DNA from 3 places in the Streptomyces sp. NPDC056061 genome. Region 3 is predicted to be linked to each of the others. Evidence: riboswitches for the same ligand, from Rfam matches in the RefSeq annotation. Region 3 holds a riboswitch; each other region holds the start of a gene.

Region 1 (6,133 bases), on a different contig from region 3:
TTGCCGTCCCCTCTCGTTTCGCGGGGCGCATCCGGCCCCGGCCGTCCCGGAGCCCGTCGCTCCGTCGTCCCCAGCTTGCGGGGACGGGTCCGCCCGGACCCGTCGCCTGCGACCGGTCCGGGCGGACCCATGAACCGGGGAGCATCGGGGAGTGGATCGGCGAGCGGCGTCGTGCGGCTTCGAATCCAAGGCGGAGGAGGGAGCATGACGGAGTCATCGCGACCCACAACGATGTGGGAGAGAGAATCGCAGGATGTCGGGAGCCCGCTCCCGCTTGCTCCCCAGGTCGTGAGCGGTTCCGGACACCGGAGAGGAGCGGCGGGGAAACGGCCGGACACGGTTCGCCCGGTCCGGTGAACGGCGCCCCGTCCTCGCCGTGGGGCGCCGTGCCACGAACCGTCCCGCCGACGGGGCGGCCCGGGCCCGTCACCGCGCGGCGGGCAGCACCACACTCTCCGCCGCGTCGAAGCCGATCCCGACCGCCGCCCCCTCCTCGGGGGCGTCCCGCAGGGCGCACTCCGCCTCCAGCTCCGGACCGCGCTCCGGCGACAGCCGTACGGAGACGTGGTTGCCCCGGAAGGTGCGCGCCCCGACCGTGCAGCGCAGCCCCTCGTCCGGCGCACCGATCCGCACCCCGGCCGGGCGCACCAGCAGGTCGCACGTCCCCTGGGGCGAGCCCTGGGGCACCGGCACGCTGCCCCACGCCGTGTCGGCGACCGTGCCGGTCACCGTCGCCGCCACCACGTTGTCGAAGCCGAGGAACCGGGCGACGAAGGCGGAGGCGGGCCGCCGCCAGACCTCCAACGGCGTGCCGATCTGGGCGATCCGCCCGTCCCGCATCACCACCACCCGGTCGGCGAGCGCGAACGCCTCGCCCTGGTCGTGCGTGACGGCCAGCACCGTCGTGCCCAGCCTGCCGAAGAGCGTGCGCAGTTCGACCACCAGCCGTTCGCGCAGACCGCGGTCGAGCTGCCCCAGCGGCTCGTCGAGCATCAGCAGCTTGGGACTCGGGGCCAGGGCCCGCGCGAGCGCGACCCGCTGCTGCTCCCCGCCGGACAGCGCGGCGACGGCCCGCCGTTCGGCGCCGGGCAGGCCCACCAGGTCCAGGAGCTCGCCGACCCTGCGCTCCCGGTCGCGGCGCGGCACCCCGCGCATCCGCAGGCCGAAGGCGACATTGGCGCCGACGTCCCGGGTCGGGAACAGCTGGTGGTCCTGGAACATCAGCCCCAGCCCGCGCCGGTGCACCGGCACTCCGGCCTGGTCCGCCCCGTCCAGCAGCACCCGGCCGCCGTCCGGCACCTGCAACCCGGCGACGACCCTCAGCAGAGTCGACTTGCCGCTGCCGCTCGGCCCCAGCACGCACACGATCTCGTGCTCGGCGACCTCCAGGTCCACCGCGTCGAGCGCGTTGCGCTCGCCGAAGCGGACGGTCGCCGATTCCAGTGTCAGCATCTCCAGAACTCCCCGGACATCTCTAGAACTCCCCGGACCGGTCCGTGCGGATGCGTTCGAGCAGCAGCAACGAGACGGCGCAGACCACCATCAGAATGGTGCTGAGGGCCATCGCCTGGCCGTAGTTGAGCTCCCCGGCCCGGCCCAGCAGCCGGGCGACGGCCACCGGCAGCGTCGGCCGGTCGGGCCGCGCGATGAACACCGTCGCGCCGAACTCGCCCAGCGACACCGCGAACGCGAATCCGGCCGCGACCAGCAGGGCCCGTCGTACCAGTGGCAGATCGACCTCCCGCCACACCCGCAGCGGCGACGCCCCCAGCACCGCCGCCGCCTCCCTGAGCCTGCCGTCCACCGCACGCAGCACCGGCAGCATGGTCCGCACGACGAACGGCACACCGACGAGCGCCTGGGCCAGCGGCACCAGGATCCAGGAGGTCCGCAGGTCCAGCGGCGGCTTGTCCAGGGTGATCAGGAAGCCGAAGCCGACGGTGACCGCGGACACCCCGAGCGGCAACATCAGCAGCGCGTCGAAGCCGCGGACGAACCGACCCGCGCGCCGGGCCAGCGCCGCGGCGGCCAGCCCGCCGACGACCAGCGCGATCACGGTCGCCACCAGGGCGTACCGCACGGAGTTCCCGATCGCTTCGAGCGGCGCGACCAGGAAGGTGCCGCCCCCCGCGTCCACGGACCCCAACGCGCGGTAGAAGTCGAGGCCGTGACCGCCCGCCGTGTCCAGCGAGCGTTCGACCAGCACCCCGAGCGGCAGCAGGATCAGCACCAGCACGATCAGCAACACCGAGCCGAGCAGCGCCCACTGCCCGGCACCGCGCGGCCTGCGGGAGGTCTGCGCCGGGTCGACCAGTTTCAGCGCGGTCTCCCTGCGCCGCACGGTCCAGGCGTGCACGGCGAGGATCGCGCCGACCGCGGCGAACTGCACAAGGGTCAGCACGGCGGCCGTGGGGAGGGCGAGCAGCTGGGCGGTCTGCCGGTAGATCTCCACCTCCAGCGTGGCGTAGCCCGGACCACCGAGGATCTGCACGACGCCGAAGGAGGTGAAGGTGAAGAGGAAGACCATCAGCGCGGCGGCGGCGACGGCGGGGGCCAGGGCCGGCAGGGTGACGCGCCGCCAGGCGGCGAACCGTCCGGCACCCAGCACCCGCGCCGCCTCCTCCTGCCGGGGGTCGAGCTGCGCCCACAGTCCGCCGACGGTCCGCACCACCACCGCGTAGTTGAAGAAGACATGCGCGAGCAGAATCGCCCAGACGGTGGTGTCGAGGCGCACGCCCCACAGCTCGTCGAGGAAGCCGCCGCGCCCCAACAGCGCGAGGAACGCCGTCCCGACGACCACGGTCGGCAGGACGAACGGCACCGTGACGACCGCCCGCAGCAGTTGTTTGCCGGGGAAGCCGAAGCGCGCGAAGACATAGGCGCCGGGCAGCGCGATCAGCAGGGTCAGCGCGGTGGAGGTGAGAGCCTGCCAGGTGGTGAACCACAGGACGTCGCGGATCTCCGGTCGGCCCAGCACCTCGCCGATCCTGTCGAACTGCCAGACGCCGTCCGTCTTCAGCCCCCGCCCGACGATCGCGACGACGGGATAGGCGAAGAACAGCGAGAAGAACGCGACGGGCACGGCCATCAGGCCGAGCCGCACCGCACTCCCCCGCCACACACCCGGCCCGCGCACCCGTCGGACGGTGCCGGGCCGCGCACTCGGCCCGGCACCGTCCGGGCCCCGCCCGTCGGCACCGCTCCCGGCGGCCCGCGCTCCCCCGGCGTTCGTTCCCCCGGCGCTCGTTGCCCGCGCGGGGGACTTCGCTACTTCACCGCGAGCGAGGACCACGACTGGACCCACTGCTCACGGTTCTTGGCGATCAGGTCCGGGGCGACCGTCTTCGGCTCGTCGACCGTCGCGCCGAACTTCGTGAAGAGCTCGGGCAGCTTCGCGCCCTCGACGACCGGGTTGACGAACATGTTCAGCGGCAGGTCCTCCTGAAACGTCCTGCCGATCAGGAAATCCAGCAGGGCCTTGCCGCCCTCCTCGTTCTTCGCCCCGTTCAGCAGGCCCGCGAACTCGATCTGCCGGAAGCACGTCCCGGTGGCGACCCCGGTCGGTGCCTCGGCCGGCTGCGGCTTCGCGTACAGCACCTCGACGGGCGGGCTGGAGGCGTACGAGACGACGAGGGGCCGGTCGGCCTTGGCCTTCCTGCCGCCGGCCGAGCCGGAGAACTCCTCGTTGTACGCCTGCTCCCAGCCGTCCACGACCTTGACGCCGTTGTCGCTCAGCTTCTTCCAGTAGTCCTGGTAGCCCTTCTCGCCGTAGGCGGCGACGGTACCGAGGAGGAAGCCGAGACCGGGCGAGGAGGTCGCCGCGTTCTCGGTGACCAGCAGGTTCTTGTACGCGGGCTTCGCCAGGTCGTCGAAGGTCCGCGGCGGGGCGAGCTTCTTGTCGGCGAAGTACTTCTTGTCGTAGTTGACGCAGATGTCGCCGGTGTCGATGGGGGTGACCCGGTGCTCGGCGTCCAGCCGGGTGCCGGCTGCGACGGCGTCGAGCCCCTTCGCCTCGTACGGTGTGAACAGCCCGCTGTCGAGGGCGCGGGAGAGCAGGGTGTTGTCGACGCCGAAGAAGACGTCGCCGCGCGGCGAGCCCTTGGTCAGGATCTCCTGGTTGAGCGCGACACCCGCGTCGCCGCTCTTCAGCACCTTGACGGTGTAGCCGGTCCGTGCGGTGAATTCCTTCAGCACCGTCTCGGAGACGTTGAAGGAGTCGTGGCTGACGAGAGTCACCGTCTTCGCGCCCGACTTCTTCGTGCCCGTGTCCTTCGCACCGCCGGAACCGGAGGACGACGTGTCGGAGCCGCATCCGGCGAGTGCCGTGACGCCGAGCGCGGCGGCGACGGCCGTGACCGCGAGCTGCGTGGTCCTGCGCGTGGTGTTCATCGTGAATTCCTCCTGGATTTTGGCCAGGAAGAGACGCGGCCCCACCCGCGGGACGCGGGCAGGGCGCAACAGCATGAGTTGATGACCGAACTTCCTACCCGGAATGACCCGGGCGAGGTTCAGAGGGTCTGCGGCCGGCCTGTCCCCGGTACCGCACTCTCAGCGCTGTGGCGCTCCCCTGTCGGAATATGAAGTTGATTGCCGGCCCAGGCTACACGGGCGGTCCAGCCGGGCCGCCGCGGCCTCCGTCGCCCCGAGCGGCCCGGTTCCGCCCCGGCTCCGGTCCCGGTGGCACCGGCCGAATCCGGTCCGGCGGCACCGGCCCGGCCCCGGTCTCAGCGCTCGGCCGCCGCCAACTGCCCGCAGGCCCCGTCGATCTCCTGGCCCCGGGTGTCCCGCACGGTCACGGGCACCCCGTGCGCGGCGATCGCCTCGACGAACGCCTTCTCGTCCTCGGGCCGGGAGGCGGTCCACTTGGAGCCGGGCGTCGGGTTCAGCGGGATCAGGTTGACGTGCACCCGCTTGCCCTTGAGCAGCCGGCCGAGCAGGTCACCGCGCCATGCCTGGTCGTTGATGTCCCGGATCAGCGCGTACTCGATGGAGACGCGGCGGCCCGACTTCTCCGCGTACTCCCAGGCGGCGTCCAGCACCTCGCGCACCTTCCACCGCGTGTTCACCGGGACGAGCGTGTCGCGCAGCTCGTCGTCCGGGGCGTGCAGCGAAACGGCGAGACGGCACTTGAAGCCCTCGTCGGCGAAACGGAGCATCGCGGGCACCAGTCCCACCGTGGATACGGTGATGCCGCGCTGCGAGAGCCCCAGCCCGTCCGGCTCCGGGTCGGTCAGCCGGCGGATCGCGCCGACCACCCGGTTGTAGTTGGCCAGCGGCTCGCCCATGCCCATGAAGACGATGTTGGAGAGCCGCGCCGGGCCGCCGGGAACCTCCCCGTCGCGCAGCGCCCGCATGCCGTCCACGATCTGGTGGACGATCTCCGCCGTCGACAGATTGCGGTCGAGACCGGCCTGCCCCGTGGCGCAGAACGGGCAGTTCATCCCGCACCCCGCCTGTGACGAGATGCACATCGTCACCCGCTCCGGGTAGCGCATCAGGACCGATTCGACGAGCGTCCCGTCGTGCAGCTTCCACAGCGTCTTGCGCGTGGTGTCGTCGTCGCAGCTGATGTGCCGCACCACCGACATCAGCTCCGGGAACATCGCCTCGGCGAGCTTGTCCCGCGAGCCGGCGGGGATGTTGGTCCATTCCGCCGGGTCGTGCGCATAGCGCGCGAAGTAGTGCTGCGAGAGCTGCTGGGCGCGGAACGGCTTCTCGCCGATCGCGGCAACGGCCTCCTTGCGCTCGGCGGGCGTGAGGTCGGCGAGGTGCCGCGGCGGCTTCTTGGCTCCGCGGGGCGCGACGAAAGTGAGTTCTCCGGGCTTAGGCATGGTCCATCCAGTGTCGCAGACACGCCGTGGTCCTCCGGGCCGTCGCCCAGCTCAGGCCAGGCGACGGCTACGCGGAGCCGGTCGTCATTGGTCGTCACCGGTTGTCACTGGCGACCCTTCGACGGCCCACAGACGGCCCGGCGTCATGGCTCTACCGCAGGTAAAAGCCCCAGGTGGGGAACCGCGCGCCCGCAAGGCGTGCCACCATCGGTGCGCTTCCCAGCAGCTCTTACCGCTTCTTGCGGATGCTGCGCTTCTTCGCCTTGGCTTCTTTCTCCTTGCGCTGCGCGACCCCATAGGCG
Region 2 (6,133 bases), on a different contig from region 3:
TCATCGAGCGGCAGGAGTACGCCCTGGGCACGGTCTGTGCGGCCATCCCGATCACTGCGGGTTTCACCGTTGCCGCGATGGCGATTTCGGTCCCCCTGGAGCAGGAAGACAGGTTGCTCCCCGCAGTCGAACAACTACGTGGCGAAGTAGCCAACCTCTTGCGTTCGTTCGTGTTCTCTATCAGTATCTGAAAAATCACTCCTTGTGATCTGCTATCGCGTGCACCACGATGGCGTCAATAGGGCCACGGGGGATCATTCCTGGCCAGATTCATCTACTGCGGGGTTGAACGATGCGCGAGTCGGTTCAAGCTGAGGTCATGATGAGCTTCCTCGTCTCCGAGGAGCTCTCTTTCCGGATCCCGGTGGAGCTCCGGTACGAAGTGTGTGATCCGTATGCGATTCGGATGACCTTCCATCTGCCTGGTGACGCCCCCGTCACCTGGGCATTCGGTCGCGAGTTGTTGCTCGACGGCCTCAACAGTCCCAGTGGTGACGGCGATGTGCACATCGGGCCGACCGAGCCCGAGGGGCTTTCCGACGTGCACATTCGGCTCCAGGTGGGTGCCGATCGGGCGTTGTTCAGGGCGGGCACTGCGCCACTCGTGGCTTTTCTCGACCGTACCGACAAGCTCGTGCCACTTGGGCAGGAATGCACGCTGGGTGACTTCGAGGGCAGCCTGGAGGAGGCCCTCGGCCGGATCCTGGCCGAGGAGCAGAACGCCGGCTGAAGAACACGGTGCTGCCGACCGGTTCGCTGGTCGAACACGATGCCCGCCGAATGGGTGAATCGCTCTCCGTGAGGTCGCTCTCCGTAGGAGTCGCCCACACTTCCGGGGCCGTTCGACGTTCGGAAAACGTTCACGGTTTCGTCCTGCGGCGGCGGCCCTTCCCGGTCCGTACGGGTGCTGGAGCTCCGGCTTCCGCGCCGAGCCCTGTGCGGTCCGCGGAGACGACCAATGCGGCGAGTGCCGTCGTCACCGGCACCGAGGCGACCAGACCGATCGAGCCGACGAGCGTTCTCACGATCTCCTCCGCCACCAGCTCGCTGTTGGCCACCGTCCCCATATCGCTCCGGGCGATCGAGAACAGCAGGAGCAGCGGCAGCGCAGCGCCCGCGTAGGCGAGCACCAGCGTGTTGACGACCGAGGCGATGTGGTCGCGCCCGATCCTGATCGCCGCCCGGTAGAGCCCTCGCACCCCCAATGTCGGGTTCGCCCGGTGAAGTTCCCAGACCGCCGATGTCTGGGTGACCGTCACGTCGTCGAGCACCCCGAGTGAGCCGATGATGACGCCGGCCAGCAGCAGACCGCTCATGTCGATGTCCGGGTACAGGCCGTGGATCAGGCCCGTGCTGTCGTCGGTGTTGCCGGTGAGGCTCGCCCAGCCGATGAAGAGTGATCCGAGCAGCCCGATGAGCAGCAGCGAGATCAGCGTGCCGAGCACCGCGACCGAGGTGCGGGCGCTCGGGCCGTGGCACATGTAGAGCGCGATCAGCATGATCGCGCTGGCGCCGACCACCGCGACGAGCAGCGGATTCGAGCCCTGGAGTATGGCGGGAAGGATGAACAGGGTGAGTACGGCGAACGACACGGCGAGCGCGATCAGCGCCATCACGCCGCGCATTCGGCCCACCGCGACCACGACGAGTGCGAAGACCCCGGCCAGCAGCGTCATCGGGAACTTCCGGTTCACGTCGGTCACCGAATACTGGAGCTCGCGGGGCGCGTCCGGGGCATGGGCCACCACCACTCCCTGCCCGTCGCGCAGCTGAAGCGGTGCGTCGGGCTGGACGATTTCGATGAAGGTCCTGCCCTTGTCGGGGCCGGAAGCGACTTCGACGGTGGCCCTCGCGCATCTTCCGTTGCTGCTCGTGGGCGGAGGGGCGCTGCCGTCGGCCGGTTGCTGCCCCGCTGCCACGTCCGTGCAGTCGACCTTGTCGATTTTCACCACCTTGCCCTGTTGGGTCTGCCGGTCGAAACCGACACCGGTTCGCTCGTGCGACGGGGCGCCGCCCGGCCAGAGCGCCACCAGGCCCACGAGGACCGCGGTGGCGAACGGGACCAGTACGGCGGCGATGACCTTTCGGAGATGTTTGGAGACAGGCGCGGCGGGGCCATGGGTGTGTGCATGGTCGTGCTGATGGCCCGGCGGTTCGGGATCGAGGGAGAGGGACGTCACCGGCCGATCATCGCAAGAAGGGGAGGGCCCTCTGTTCATCCCGCCGGACGGGACGTTAGCGTGGTGGGACCTTTGCACACGCGGGAGCTCGGAGCACCGGGCTGAGAGGGCGCTGATTGTCCGTACGTCGGTACGGGACGGGCTGCGCCGACCGCCGAACCTGTTACCGGGTAATGCCGGCGTAGGGAGTAGGTCTCATGACCACATCGGACGCACGCACGCCTGCCTCGAACCAGAGCGACGAGGCCGGGAAGTCCATCGGCTGGCACAAGGGTTATGTCCGGGGATCACGCCCGGACCTCCACGTGCCGGTTCGTCAGGTGCACCTCACCAACGGCAAGGATGTGACGCTGTACGACACGTCGGGGCCGTACACCGATCCCACCGTCGAGACCGACGTCCGTCGCGGGCTCGCGCCGCTGCGGGAAAACTGGATCATCGCGCGCGGCGACACGGAGGAGTACCCGGGTCGCCCCGCCCGCCCCGAGGACGACGGGCTCAAGCACACCTCGCCGCGCGGAGGGCTGCGCAATCTCGACGCGGTCTTCCCCGGCCGTCCTCGGCTCCCGCGCCGCAGCCGGGACGGGCAGCCGGTGACCCAGCTCGCGTACGCCCGACGGGGCGAGATCACCCCGGAGATGGAATACGTGGCGATCCGGGAGAACGTCGACCCCGAAGTGGTGCGCGAGGAGATCGCCGCGGGGCGTGCCGTGCTTCCGGCCAACGTCAACCACCCCGAGATCGAACCGATGATCATCGGCAAGCGGTTCCTTGTGAAGGTCAATGCCAACATCGGCAACTCCGCGGTGACGTCCTCCATCGAGGAGGAGGTGGAGAAGATGACGTGGGCGACGCGTTGGGGCGCCGACACGGTCATGGACCTTTCCACCGGCCGCAACATTCACACCACCCGTGAGTGGGTTCTGCGCAACTCCCCTGTGCCGATCGGCACCGTTCCCCTCTACCAGGCCCTTGAAAAGGTCGACGGCAAGGCCGAGGAGCTGACCTGGGAGATCTACAAGGACACGGTCATCGAGCAGGCCGAGCAGGGGGTGGACTACATGACGGTCCACGCCGGCGTACGCCTGTCGTACGTGCCGCTGACCGCGCGCCGCAAGACCGGCATCGTCTCCCGCGGCGGCTCGATCATGGCGGCCTGGTGCCTGGCGCATCACAAGGAGTCGTTCCTCTACGAGCACTTCGAGGAGCTCTGCGAACTCCTCGCCGCGTACGACGTGACGTACTCGCTCGGCGACGGCCTGCGCCCCGGTTCGATCGCCGATGCCAACGACGAGGCGCAGTTCGCCGAGCTGCGCACGCTCGGTGAGCTGAACACGGTCGCCAAGCGGTTCGGTGTCCAGACCATGATCGAGGGCCCGGGCCACGTCCCGATGCATAAGATCAAGGAGAACATCGACCTCCAGCAGGAGATCTGCGAGGAGGCGCCGTTCTACACGCTGGGTCCGCTGACCACCGATGTCGCGCCGGCGTACGACCACATCACCTCGGGCATCGGCGCGGCGATGATCGCCTGGTGGGGTACGGCGATGCTCTGCTACGTCACGCCCAAGGAGCACCTCGGCCTGCCCAACCGGGACGACGTGAAGACCGGTGTGATCACGTACAAGATCGCGGCTCACGCGGCGGACCTGGCGAAGGGGCATCCGGGCGCCCAGGACTGGGACGACGCGCTCTCCGACGCCCGCTTCGAGTTCCGTTGGGAGGACCAGTTCAATCTGGCGCTCGACCCGGTCACCGCGCGGGAGTTCCACGACGAGACGCTGCCGGCCGAGCCGGCGAAGACGGCACATTTCTGTTCGATGTGCGGACCGAAGTTCTGTTCGATGAAGATCTCCCAGGACATCCGGCGCGAGCACGGGGGTTCGCAAGCGGAGATCGAGGCGGGCATGGCGGAGAAGTCGAGGGAGTTCGCCGCCGCGGGCAACCGGGTCTATCTGCCGATCGCGGACTGACCGCTCCGGAGCGTGGTGACGGGAGGCGGGGTCCCGGTACGACACGGGGCTTCGCCGCCCGTCGGCCTGCCGCCGCGGCACTGCCGTGTGACGGTTCGCGACGTGTTCGGCGCGATGCGGGAGCGTACCGTCGGAGCCCGGAGCCCGGAGCCCGGAGCCCGGAGCCCGGAGCCCGGAGCTCCCGGAGCTTGGGGCCCGGAGCTTGGGGCTTGGGGCGCAATGCCCGGAACGAAAATCGGGTGATCGGGGCGAACGTGTGTCTGTAGGTTTCGCGCGTGAGCGATATGTGGGCATTGATGAACGAAGCGGAACGGCGGCCGTGTTGGCGAGGACGGGACATCGCCTTCGTCCCCGTCGAGACCGATGACGCCGAGCTGTGGCAGGAGTGGCGATGCGAACCGGTGGCCGCTCATGCGACGGGGTACTGGCCGCGATCGCTCGCCGCGCTGCGCGAGCGCATCGAGCGCGACCAGGAGAACCAGGACGTCGACAACTTCCTCGTCGTGCGTGCCGACGGCACCCCCGTCGGTCATGCTGCCCTGACCGAACAGGACCTCGCCGACGGTACCGCCGACGTCGAATTGGTGTTGTCCGCGCGGCACCGCGGCCGGGGGTACGGTACGGACGCGCTGGACGCGTTGACGGACCTGGCGTTCGGCGAGCTTCCCCTGCACCGCCTTCAGGCCGTCACCCACACCGACAACGCCGCCGCGCTCGCCGTCCTCGCCAAGTCGGGGTTCGTCCAGGAGGGCGTACGGCGTTCGGCATGCCTGCACCGGGGACGCCGCCACGATGTCGCGGTGCTCGCGCTGCTCAGGCCCGAGTGGGAAGAGCTGGGGCGGCCGCGGGCCTGGGAGCTGTGACCGGGCTCGGGCACGGAACCCGGCTCCGCTCGGTGCGGTTCCGGGGCCGCGGGACGGTGACAAAAGCGGAGAGGGTCATTCCACTTCGTGCTCGGGGCCGCCGAATTCCGGGCCGGTGAAGTCCGGGCTGGTGAAGGTCGGGCGAGGCCCGGCGGCCGCGCCCTCGTCGGGGCCGGAGAAGTCTGGTCGGCTGTAGCCGACCTTCGGGATGCGGTTCGGCGAGGGCTGCGGCGTCCGGGCGGCGCGGCCGGCCTCGGGGTCGTCGAGCGCGTCGCGCAGGAACGGCAGGATGCCGCGTTCGAGCAGGGCGTGCCGCCATGCCTCCCGGGCACGGGCCACGTCCTCCGGCAGTTCCACCTCGTCGCGTGAGGCGGGGTCCGACGCGGAACCGTTCCGCAGCGCGGTGACGAGCAGTCCGACGGCGGCGACCAGGATGGCCGCGGCCATGACCGCCGCGAAGAACCAGCCCGCGGTGACCATGGTCGAGGCGAAGGCCGGTGGCGGGCTGAGCAGCTTCAACAGGTAGCCGACCAGCAGAAAGATGAATGCCGCCGTGCCGGCGAGGACGGGGGCGAGGACGGTGATGACCGCGCCTATGCCGGCGCCGGACTGGTCCGGGTTCGGGCCGGGCCCCGGGCTCGCCTCCTCGCCCTCCCCGCCGGCCGGCCCGCGCAGCTCCTCGCGGACCCGTACGTAGTGGTCGTACTCGGTGGCGGCGGTCGCGGTGATCGACGCCGTGGCGTCGAGCGCCATGGTGCGCAGCTGCACGGCGTTGAGCCGTTCGCCGACTGCGGCCAGATCTGGTCGCTCATGGGCATGGCGCAGTGCGTCGTCGAGGATCCGCTCGTACTCGGGACGGTCCTCGGTCAGCAGGTGCGGAGCGCTGTTCATCTGCATCCCCCGATGCTCCGTCGGGCCCGATCGCCCGTGTGGACCGGGCAGATGGGCGGAAACGGAGGAGAGCCTGCTACTGGTACGCCGATGGTAGAGCGCCTACGGCACGGGGTGACAGGGTGTTTCCGGAAATAGGCCCAGCGCTCGGCATGGTCACGTCGTGGTGCGTCTTCCCGGTGGAGCGTCAGCCATGCAGGGGCAGCTGGACGACGAGCAGCTTTCC
Region 3 (6,133 bases):
GTGGTGGCCCGCGTACTGCACGAACCGGTCGAACTGCTCGGACCAGAAGTACGGGACGGGGTCGTAGGCCGGCGGCGCCGGGACGTCCCCGGCCGCCTCCCCGACCGCCGCGATGATGTTGGCGGCGGCAGTGCGCGGGCCCTGGAGGGCGTTGTCCCAGTGGTGGACGAGCAGGCGCTCGCCGTACCGGGCGGACGGGAACGAGGCGCAGTCGCCGACCGCGTACACGTCGGGCAGCGAGGTGCGCAGCGCGGCGTCGGCGGTCACCGATCCGTCGGGACCGACGTCGATGCCGGAGCCGGCCAGCCAGCCGGTCGCGGGCCGGGCTCCGATGCCGACGACGACTGCTCCGGCCGGGATCCCGCGGCCGTCGGCGAGGACCACCCTGCCCGGTTCGACGCGGTCGACCCGGGCGCCGGTGAGGAGTTCGGCGCCGCTCTCGGCGTACCAGGCGGTCATCGGGGCGGCGACCTCGGCGGGCACCACTCCGGCGAGCGGCCGGTCGGCGGCCTCCACGACGGTGACCGCGCAACCGGCGGCGCGGGCCGCGGTGGCGAACTCTGCACCGATCCAGCCCGCACCGACCACCACGACGTCGTGCTGCTCCGCCAGGACCGGGCGCAGCCGCGCCGCGTCGTCGAGGGTGCGCAGCAGGTGGACGCCGGGCACGCCCTCGGCGCCGGGCAGGACCATCGGTTCGGCGCCGGTGGCGATCACCAGGACGTCGTAGCGGACGGAGCCGGACGCGGTGTCCAGTTCGTGCGCGGCGGACCGCAGGCCGGTGACTTCGAGGCCGAGGCGCAACTCGATGTCCAGCGCCTCGAAGTCGATGTCGAAGGCGGAGTCCTCGGCCTTGCCGAGCAGGACCGCCTTGGACAGCGGAGGCCGGTCGTAGGGCTGGTGCGGCTCGGCCCCGATCAGGACGACCGGGCCGGTGAAGCCCTGCTCCCGCAGCGCCACCGCCGTCTGCACCCCGGCCATGCCCGCGCCGACGACGACCACCCGGCGCTCCGTCGGCGGATCCGTCCGCTCTGACTTCTGCTGCTCGCTCACGCGTACACCTTAAACACCTGACGATTCGTCAAGAAAGGGGGAGCTCCTCCACGGTACTGGTGCCGCTGCCTTCCCGGGACTCCCACTCCCACCGCTCCTCCAGCCTCACCCGGCCGTCCGGGAGGTCGACGACGGTGGCGACGCAGTGGCCGGACGACGTCGTTCCGTCCTGCGTGAGCTGGACGTACCTGAAGTCGAGCGTGTCGCCGACGCGGGTGCCGACGAGGTGGCCGCCGACCACGTCGCCGCCCGCGTACTCGGCCCAGATCCGGCCGTCCCGCTCGTGGTAGGCGAAGCGGGTCAGGGTGCCGACCTGGCCGGCTGCCCCGTCGGCGACCGGTGCGAGGACGAGTCCGTCGAGCGAACGGGCCATGGTGACTGCTCCCTTGCTGGGTCCGGTCCGGGGTCCGGGGGCCGGGGTTTAGGGTGGCCACGGTAAGACACTCGCGGGAGCCCGGACGCAGCGGGCTGAGAGGGAGGCTGGGGCGGCCTCCGACCGTACGAACCTGATCCGGGTCATGCCGGCGAAGGGAGGGGCTGGACGCCCATGCGTTCTTCTCACCACGGGGACGGGTACGACGTCCTGGTCGTCGGGGGCGGGATCATCGGCCTGGTCACCGCCTGGCGGACCGCGCAGCGCGGGCTGCGCGTCGCGGTCGTCGACCCCGAGCCCGGCGGCGGGGCCGCCCGGGTGGCGGCCGGGATGCTGGCCGCCGTCACCGAACTCCACTACGGCGAAGAGCTGCTGCTGGGCCTCAACCTCGCCTCGGCCGCCCGCTATCCGGACTTCGTGGCGGAGCTGGAGGAGGCGAGCGGCCGGGAGACCGGCTTTCGCACCTGCGGCACGCTCGCCGTCGCGCTGGACTCCGACGACCGCGCCCATCTGCGGGACCTGCACGCCCTGCAGCAGCGCTCGGGGCTGGAATCGCAATGGCTGACGGGCCGCGAGTGCCGCCGTCTGGAACCGATGCTCGCCCCGGGCGTCCGCGGCGGGCTGCGGGTGGACGGCGACCACCAGATCGATCCGCGCCGGCTCGCCGCCGCGCTGCTGACCGCCTGCGAGCGGGCCGGAGTGGTCCTCCACCGCGAGCGGGCCGAGCGCCTCGCGGTGGTGCACGGCCGGGCCGCGGGTGTGGTGCTCGCCGGGGGCGCGGACCTCGCCGCCGACCAGGTGGTGCTCGCCGCGGGGAGTCTCAGCGGCCGGCTCGCGGGGCTGCCGGACGGGCTCGCGCCGCCGGTCCGGCCGGTGAAGGGGCAGGTGCTGCGGCTTGCCGTGCCCGCCCCGTACGCGCCCTTCCTCGGCCGGACGGTGCGGGCCGTGGTCCGGGGCGGGCACGTCTACCTCGTCCCGCGCGAGAACGGCGAGCTGGTCCTCGGCGCCACCAGCGAGGAGATGGGCTGGGACACCACCGTCACCGCCGGTGGCGTCTACGAGCTGCTGCGGGACGCCCACGAGCTGGTGCCCGGCATCACCGAGCTGCCGCTCACGGAGGTCCGGGCCGGCCTGCGCCCCGGTTCCCCCGACAACGCACCGCTGCTCGGCCCCACCGCGTTGCCCGGCCTCCACCTCGCGACCGGCCACCACCGCAACGGGGTGCTGCTCACCCCCGTCACGGGTGACGCCATGGCGGCGCTGCTGGCCGACGGCGAGCTGCCCGAGGAGGCCCGCCCCTTCACCCCGCACCGTTTCCCGTCCGCCGCCGACTCCGCACGTCAGGAGCAGCCCGCATGACCGAGCCCACCCGTGCCCCCGCACCGCCCGCCGCCGGACCCGCGCCGCTCTCCGTGGCGGTGAACGGCGAGGTCCGGCCGCTCGCCGCGGGCACCACCCTGGACGTCCTCGTCGCGACCCTGTCCTCCGCGCCCTCCGGCGTCGCCGCCGCCGTCAACGAGGCGGTGGTGCCGCGCGGGCAGTGGCCCGCCACCGCGCTCCGCGACGGCGACCGGGTCGAGATCCTCACCGCCGTCCAGGGAGGCTGACCGACCGTGTCCGACGACCTCCTCACCCTCGGCGGCACCGACTTCGCCTCCCGGCTGATCATGGGCACGGGCGGCGCCCCCAGTCTCGACGTGCTGGAACGGTCCCTGATCGCCTCCGGCACCGAGCTGACCACCGTCGCGATGCGCCGCCTCGACCCGACCGTGCAGGGCTCGGTGCTCTCGGTCCTGAAGCGGCTCGCCATCCGTGTGCTGCCGAACACGGCGGGCTGCTTCACCGCGGGCGAGGCCGTGCTGACCGCCCGGCTGGCCCGCGAGGCGCTCGGCACCGACTGGATCAAGCTGGAGGTGGTGGCCGACGAGCGGACCCTGCTGCCGGACCCGGTCGAACTGCTGGACGCCGCGGAGATCCTGGTGGACGACGGTTTCACCGTGCTGCCGTACACCAACGACGACCCGGTGCTGGCCCGCAGGCTCCAGGATGTGGGCTGCGCGGCGGTGATGCCGCTCGGCTCCCCCATCGGCTCCGGCCTGGGCATCCGCAATCCGCACAACTTCCGGCTGATCGTCGAGCAGGCCCGGGTTCCGGTGATCCTCGACGCGGGCGCCGGAACGGCCTCGGACGCGGCGCTGGCGATGGAGCTGGGGTGCGCGGCGGTGATGCTGGCGTCCGCCGTGACCCGGGCCCAGGAGCCCGAGCTGATGGCCGCCGCGATGCGGCACGCGGTGGCGGGCGGGCGCCTGGCGTACCGGGCCGGTCGGATCCCGCGCCGCCACTTCGCCGAGGCGTCGTCGCCGGTGGAGGGGCGCGCGGTGCTGGACCCGGAGCGTCCGGCGTTCTGACCCCGTCGGCCCGCCCGGACGACGTGTTCCTGTCACGGCTCGGCTGCAGTACGGCACCTGGACCGCCCGGCCCGTCCGGAGTGACCGTCGCGACTCGTAGACTCGCATCCGTGGATACGACCCTCCAGGACCCGCTCGTCGGGCAGCTGCTCGACGGCCGCTACCGCGTCGATGCCCGCATCGCCGTGGGCGGCATGGCCACGGTCTACCGGGCCGTGGACACCCGGCTCGACCGGGTGCTCGCCCTGAAGGTGATGCACCCGGCGCTCGCCACCGACGCCACGTTCGTCGAGCGCTTCATACGCGAGGCCAAGTCCGTGGCCCGGCTGGCGCACCCCAACGTGGTCGCGGTCTTCGACCAGGGCGCGCAGGGCCAGTACGTCTACCTCGCGATGGAGTACGTCGCGGGCTGCACGCTGCGCGACGTCCTGCGCGACCGCGGCGCCCTTCGGCCCCGGGCCGCGCTGGACATCCTGGAGCCGGTGCTCGCCGCGCTCGGCGCCGCGCACCGGGCGGGCTTCGTGCACCGGGACATGAAGCCGGAGAACGTCCTGATAGGGGACGACGGCCGGGTCAAGGTCGCCGACTTCGGCCTGGTCCGGGCGGTGGGCTCGGTCACCAGCACCACCGGGTCGGTCCTGGGCACCGTCTCCTACCTCGCCCCCGAGCAGATAGCGCACGGCACGGCGGACACCCGCACCGACGTGTACGCCTGCGGCGTCGTGCTGTACGAGATGCTCACCGGCTCCAAGCCCCACACGGGCGACACCCCGGCCCAGGTCATCTACCAGCACCTCAACGAGGACGTCCCGGCCCCGTCGGCGCTCGTCCCGGACCTCCCGGTCGCACTGGACGGCCTGGTGGCGAGTGCCACGGCCCGCGATCCCGAGGTCCGCCCGTTCGACGCGGTGGCCCTGCTCGCCGAGACCCGCGAGGCGCGTGCCGAGCTCACCGAGGCCCAGCTGGACGCCACGCCACCGCAGGCCCGTGCCGAGGAGCACGACGCCACCGAGGACCGCACCAGTGTGATCCCGCGGCTGCTCCCGGCCGATCAGGGCGTCGCCCACCACACCAGCCGTCTGGAGATGCCGCCGCAGGAGCCCGCCGGGCCCGCGCCACGGGCGTCGCGCCTGCGCCGCCCCCGCCGCTCGGTCATGGCGGTGGTCGTCGCGGTGCTGCTGGCCCTGGGCATCGGCACGGGCGTCTGGTACATCAACTCCGGGCAGTTCACCCGGGTCCCCTCGCTGCTCGGCCAGACCGAGAAGGAGGCCCGGCAGCGGCTCTCGGACGCCGGTCTCGACGTCAAGGGCGTCGACCGGTCCTACAGCGACACCGTGGCACGCGGCACGGTCATCAGCAGCGAGCCCGACTCCAAAGCCCGTATCCGCAGGAACGACGGGGTACGGCTGGTCGTCTCGCGCGGCCCCGAGATCGTGCAGGTGCCCGATGTCGGCGGCCTGTCCCTCGCCGACGCCCGGCGCGAACTGGAGAAGACGGGCCTGGTGCCCGGCATGGTCACCAAGGAGTTCAGCGAGGACACGGCGCGGGGCGACGTGATCGCGACCGACCCCGAGGCGGGCACCGAACGGCATCCGGACTCGGCGGTCGCCCTCGTCGTCAGCAGGGGCGCACCGGTCGACGTCCCCGGAGTCACCGGGCTGTCCGTCGAGGACGCCACCGCCGCGCTGGACGAGGTGGGTCTGAAGCTCGAAGTTCTGCCCGACCGGATCAACTCGCCGGAGGCCGTCGGCGACATCGCCCATCAGTCACCGGCCGAGGGGGCGCAGGCCGCCGAGGGCGACACCATCACGCTCACGGTCTCCAAGGGGCCGCGGATGGCCGACGTCCCGGACGTCACCGGCAAGGACGTCGACACCGCCACGGCCACGCTGGAGGACGCGGGCTTCGAGGTCGAGGTCAAACGCCCGTTCCTCTCGTTCAGCGACACCATCGACAGCCAGTCCGTCGCGGGCGGCAAGCAGGCCCCCGAGGGCAGCACCATCACCATCAGGACCAAGGGGCTGTAGATCATTCACATGCGCAATCCGGTCGGCGGCCACGTCCCGGTGGCCGGCGGCCTCGCCAAGGTCGGCCTCCCCTACGCCCGCGAGATGGGGGCCGAGGCCGTGCAGGTCTTCGTCGCCAACCCGCGCGGCTGGGCGACGCCGGTCGGCAACCCGGCTCAGGACGAGCAGTTCCGCGCCGAGTGCGCCGCCGAGTCGCTGCCGGTGTACGTCCACGCCCCGTACCTGATCAATTTCGGCTCGCACACCGCGGCCACCGTCGAGAAGTCGGTGGA

The links. A riboswitch is a leader RNA that binds a small molecule or an ion and turns the genes downstream of it on or off. The one in region 3 is predicted to bind thiamine pyrophosphate.
Region 1: another riboswitch for thiamine pyrophosphate. It lies ahead of ACFC79_RS28835 (thiamine ABC transporter substrate binding subunit); the one in region 3 lies ahead of thiO (glycine oxidase ThiO).
Region 2: another riboswitch for thiamine pyrophosphate. It lies ahead of thiC (phosphomethylpyrimidine synthase ThiC); the one in region 3 lies ahead of thiO (glycine oxidase ThiO).

Annotation. Positions count from the first base shown of each region.
Region 1 is NZ_JBHJWQ010000025.1:91,645-97,777, forward strand. Features, by position in the region: gene ACFC79_RS28825 (ABC transporter ATP-binding protein) at 427-1,452, opposite strand; gene ACFC79_RS28830 (ABC transporter permease) at 1,475-3,088, opposite strand; gene ACFC79_RS28835 (thiamine ABC transporter substrate binding subunit) at 3,268-4,389, opposite strand; TPP riboswitch at 4,463-4,579, opposite strand; gene rlmN (23S rRNA (adenine(2503)-C(2))-methyltransferase RlmN) at 4,725-5,831, opposite strand.
Region 2 is NZ_JBHJWQ010000003.1:240,588-246,720, forward strand. Features, by position in the region: gene ACFC79_RS07130 (IclR family transcriptional regulator) at 1-191, shown strand, start outside; gene ACFC79_RS07135 (SsgA family sporulation/cell division regulator) at 293-730, shown strand; gene ACFC79_RS07140 (YibE/F family protein) at 861-2,219, opposite strand; TPP riboswitch at 2,251-2,385, shown strand; gene thiC (phosphomethylpyrimidine synthase ThiC) at 2,378-4,153, shown strand; gene ACFC79_RS07150 (GNAT family N-acetyltransferase) at 4,438-5,016, shown strand; gene ACFC79_RS07155 (hypothetical protein) at 5,092-5,913, opposite strand; gene ACFC79_RS07160 (metallophosphoesterase) at 6,095-6,133, opposite strand, start outside.
Region 3 is NZ_JBHJWQ010000007.1:263,748-269,880, forward strand. Features, by position in the region: gene ACFC79_RS14190 (NAD(P)/FAD-dependent oxidoreductase) at 1-1,053, opposite strand, end outside; gene ACFC79_RS14195 (hypothetical protein) at 1,082-1,426, opposite strand; TPP riboswitch at 1,490-1,603, shown strand; gene thiO (glycine oxidase ThiO) at 1,601-2,785, shown strand; gene thiS (sulfur carrier protein ThiS) at 2,782-3,033, shown strand; gene ACFC79_RS14210 (thiazole synthase) at 3,040-3,834, shown strand; gene pknB (Stk1 family PASTA domain-containing Ser/Thr kinase) at 3,945-5,861, shown strand; gene ACFC79_RS14220 (deoxyribonuclease IV) at 5,871-6,133, shown strand, end outside.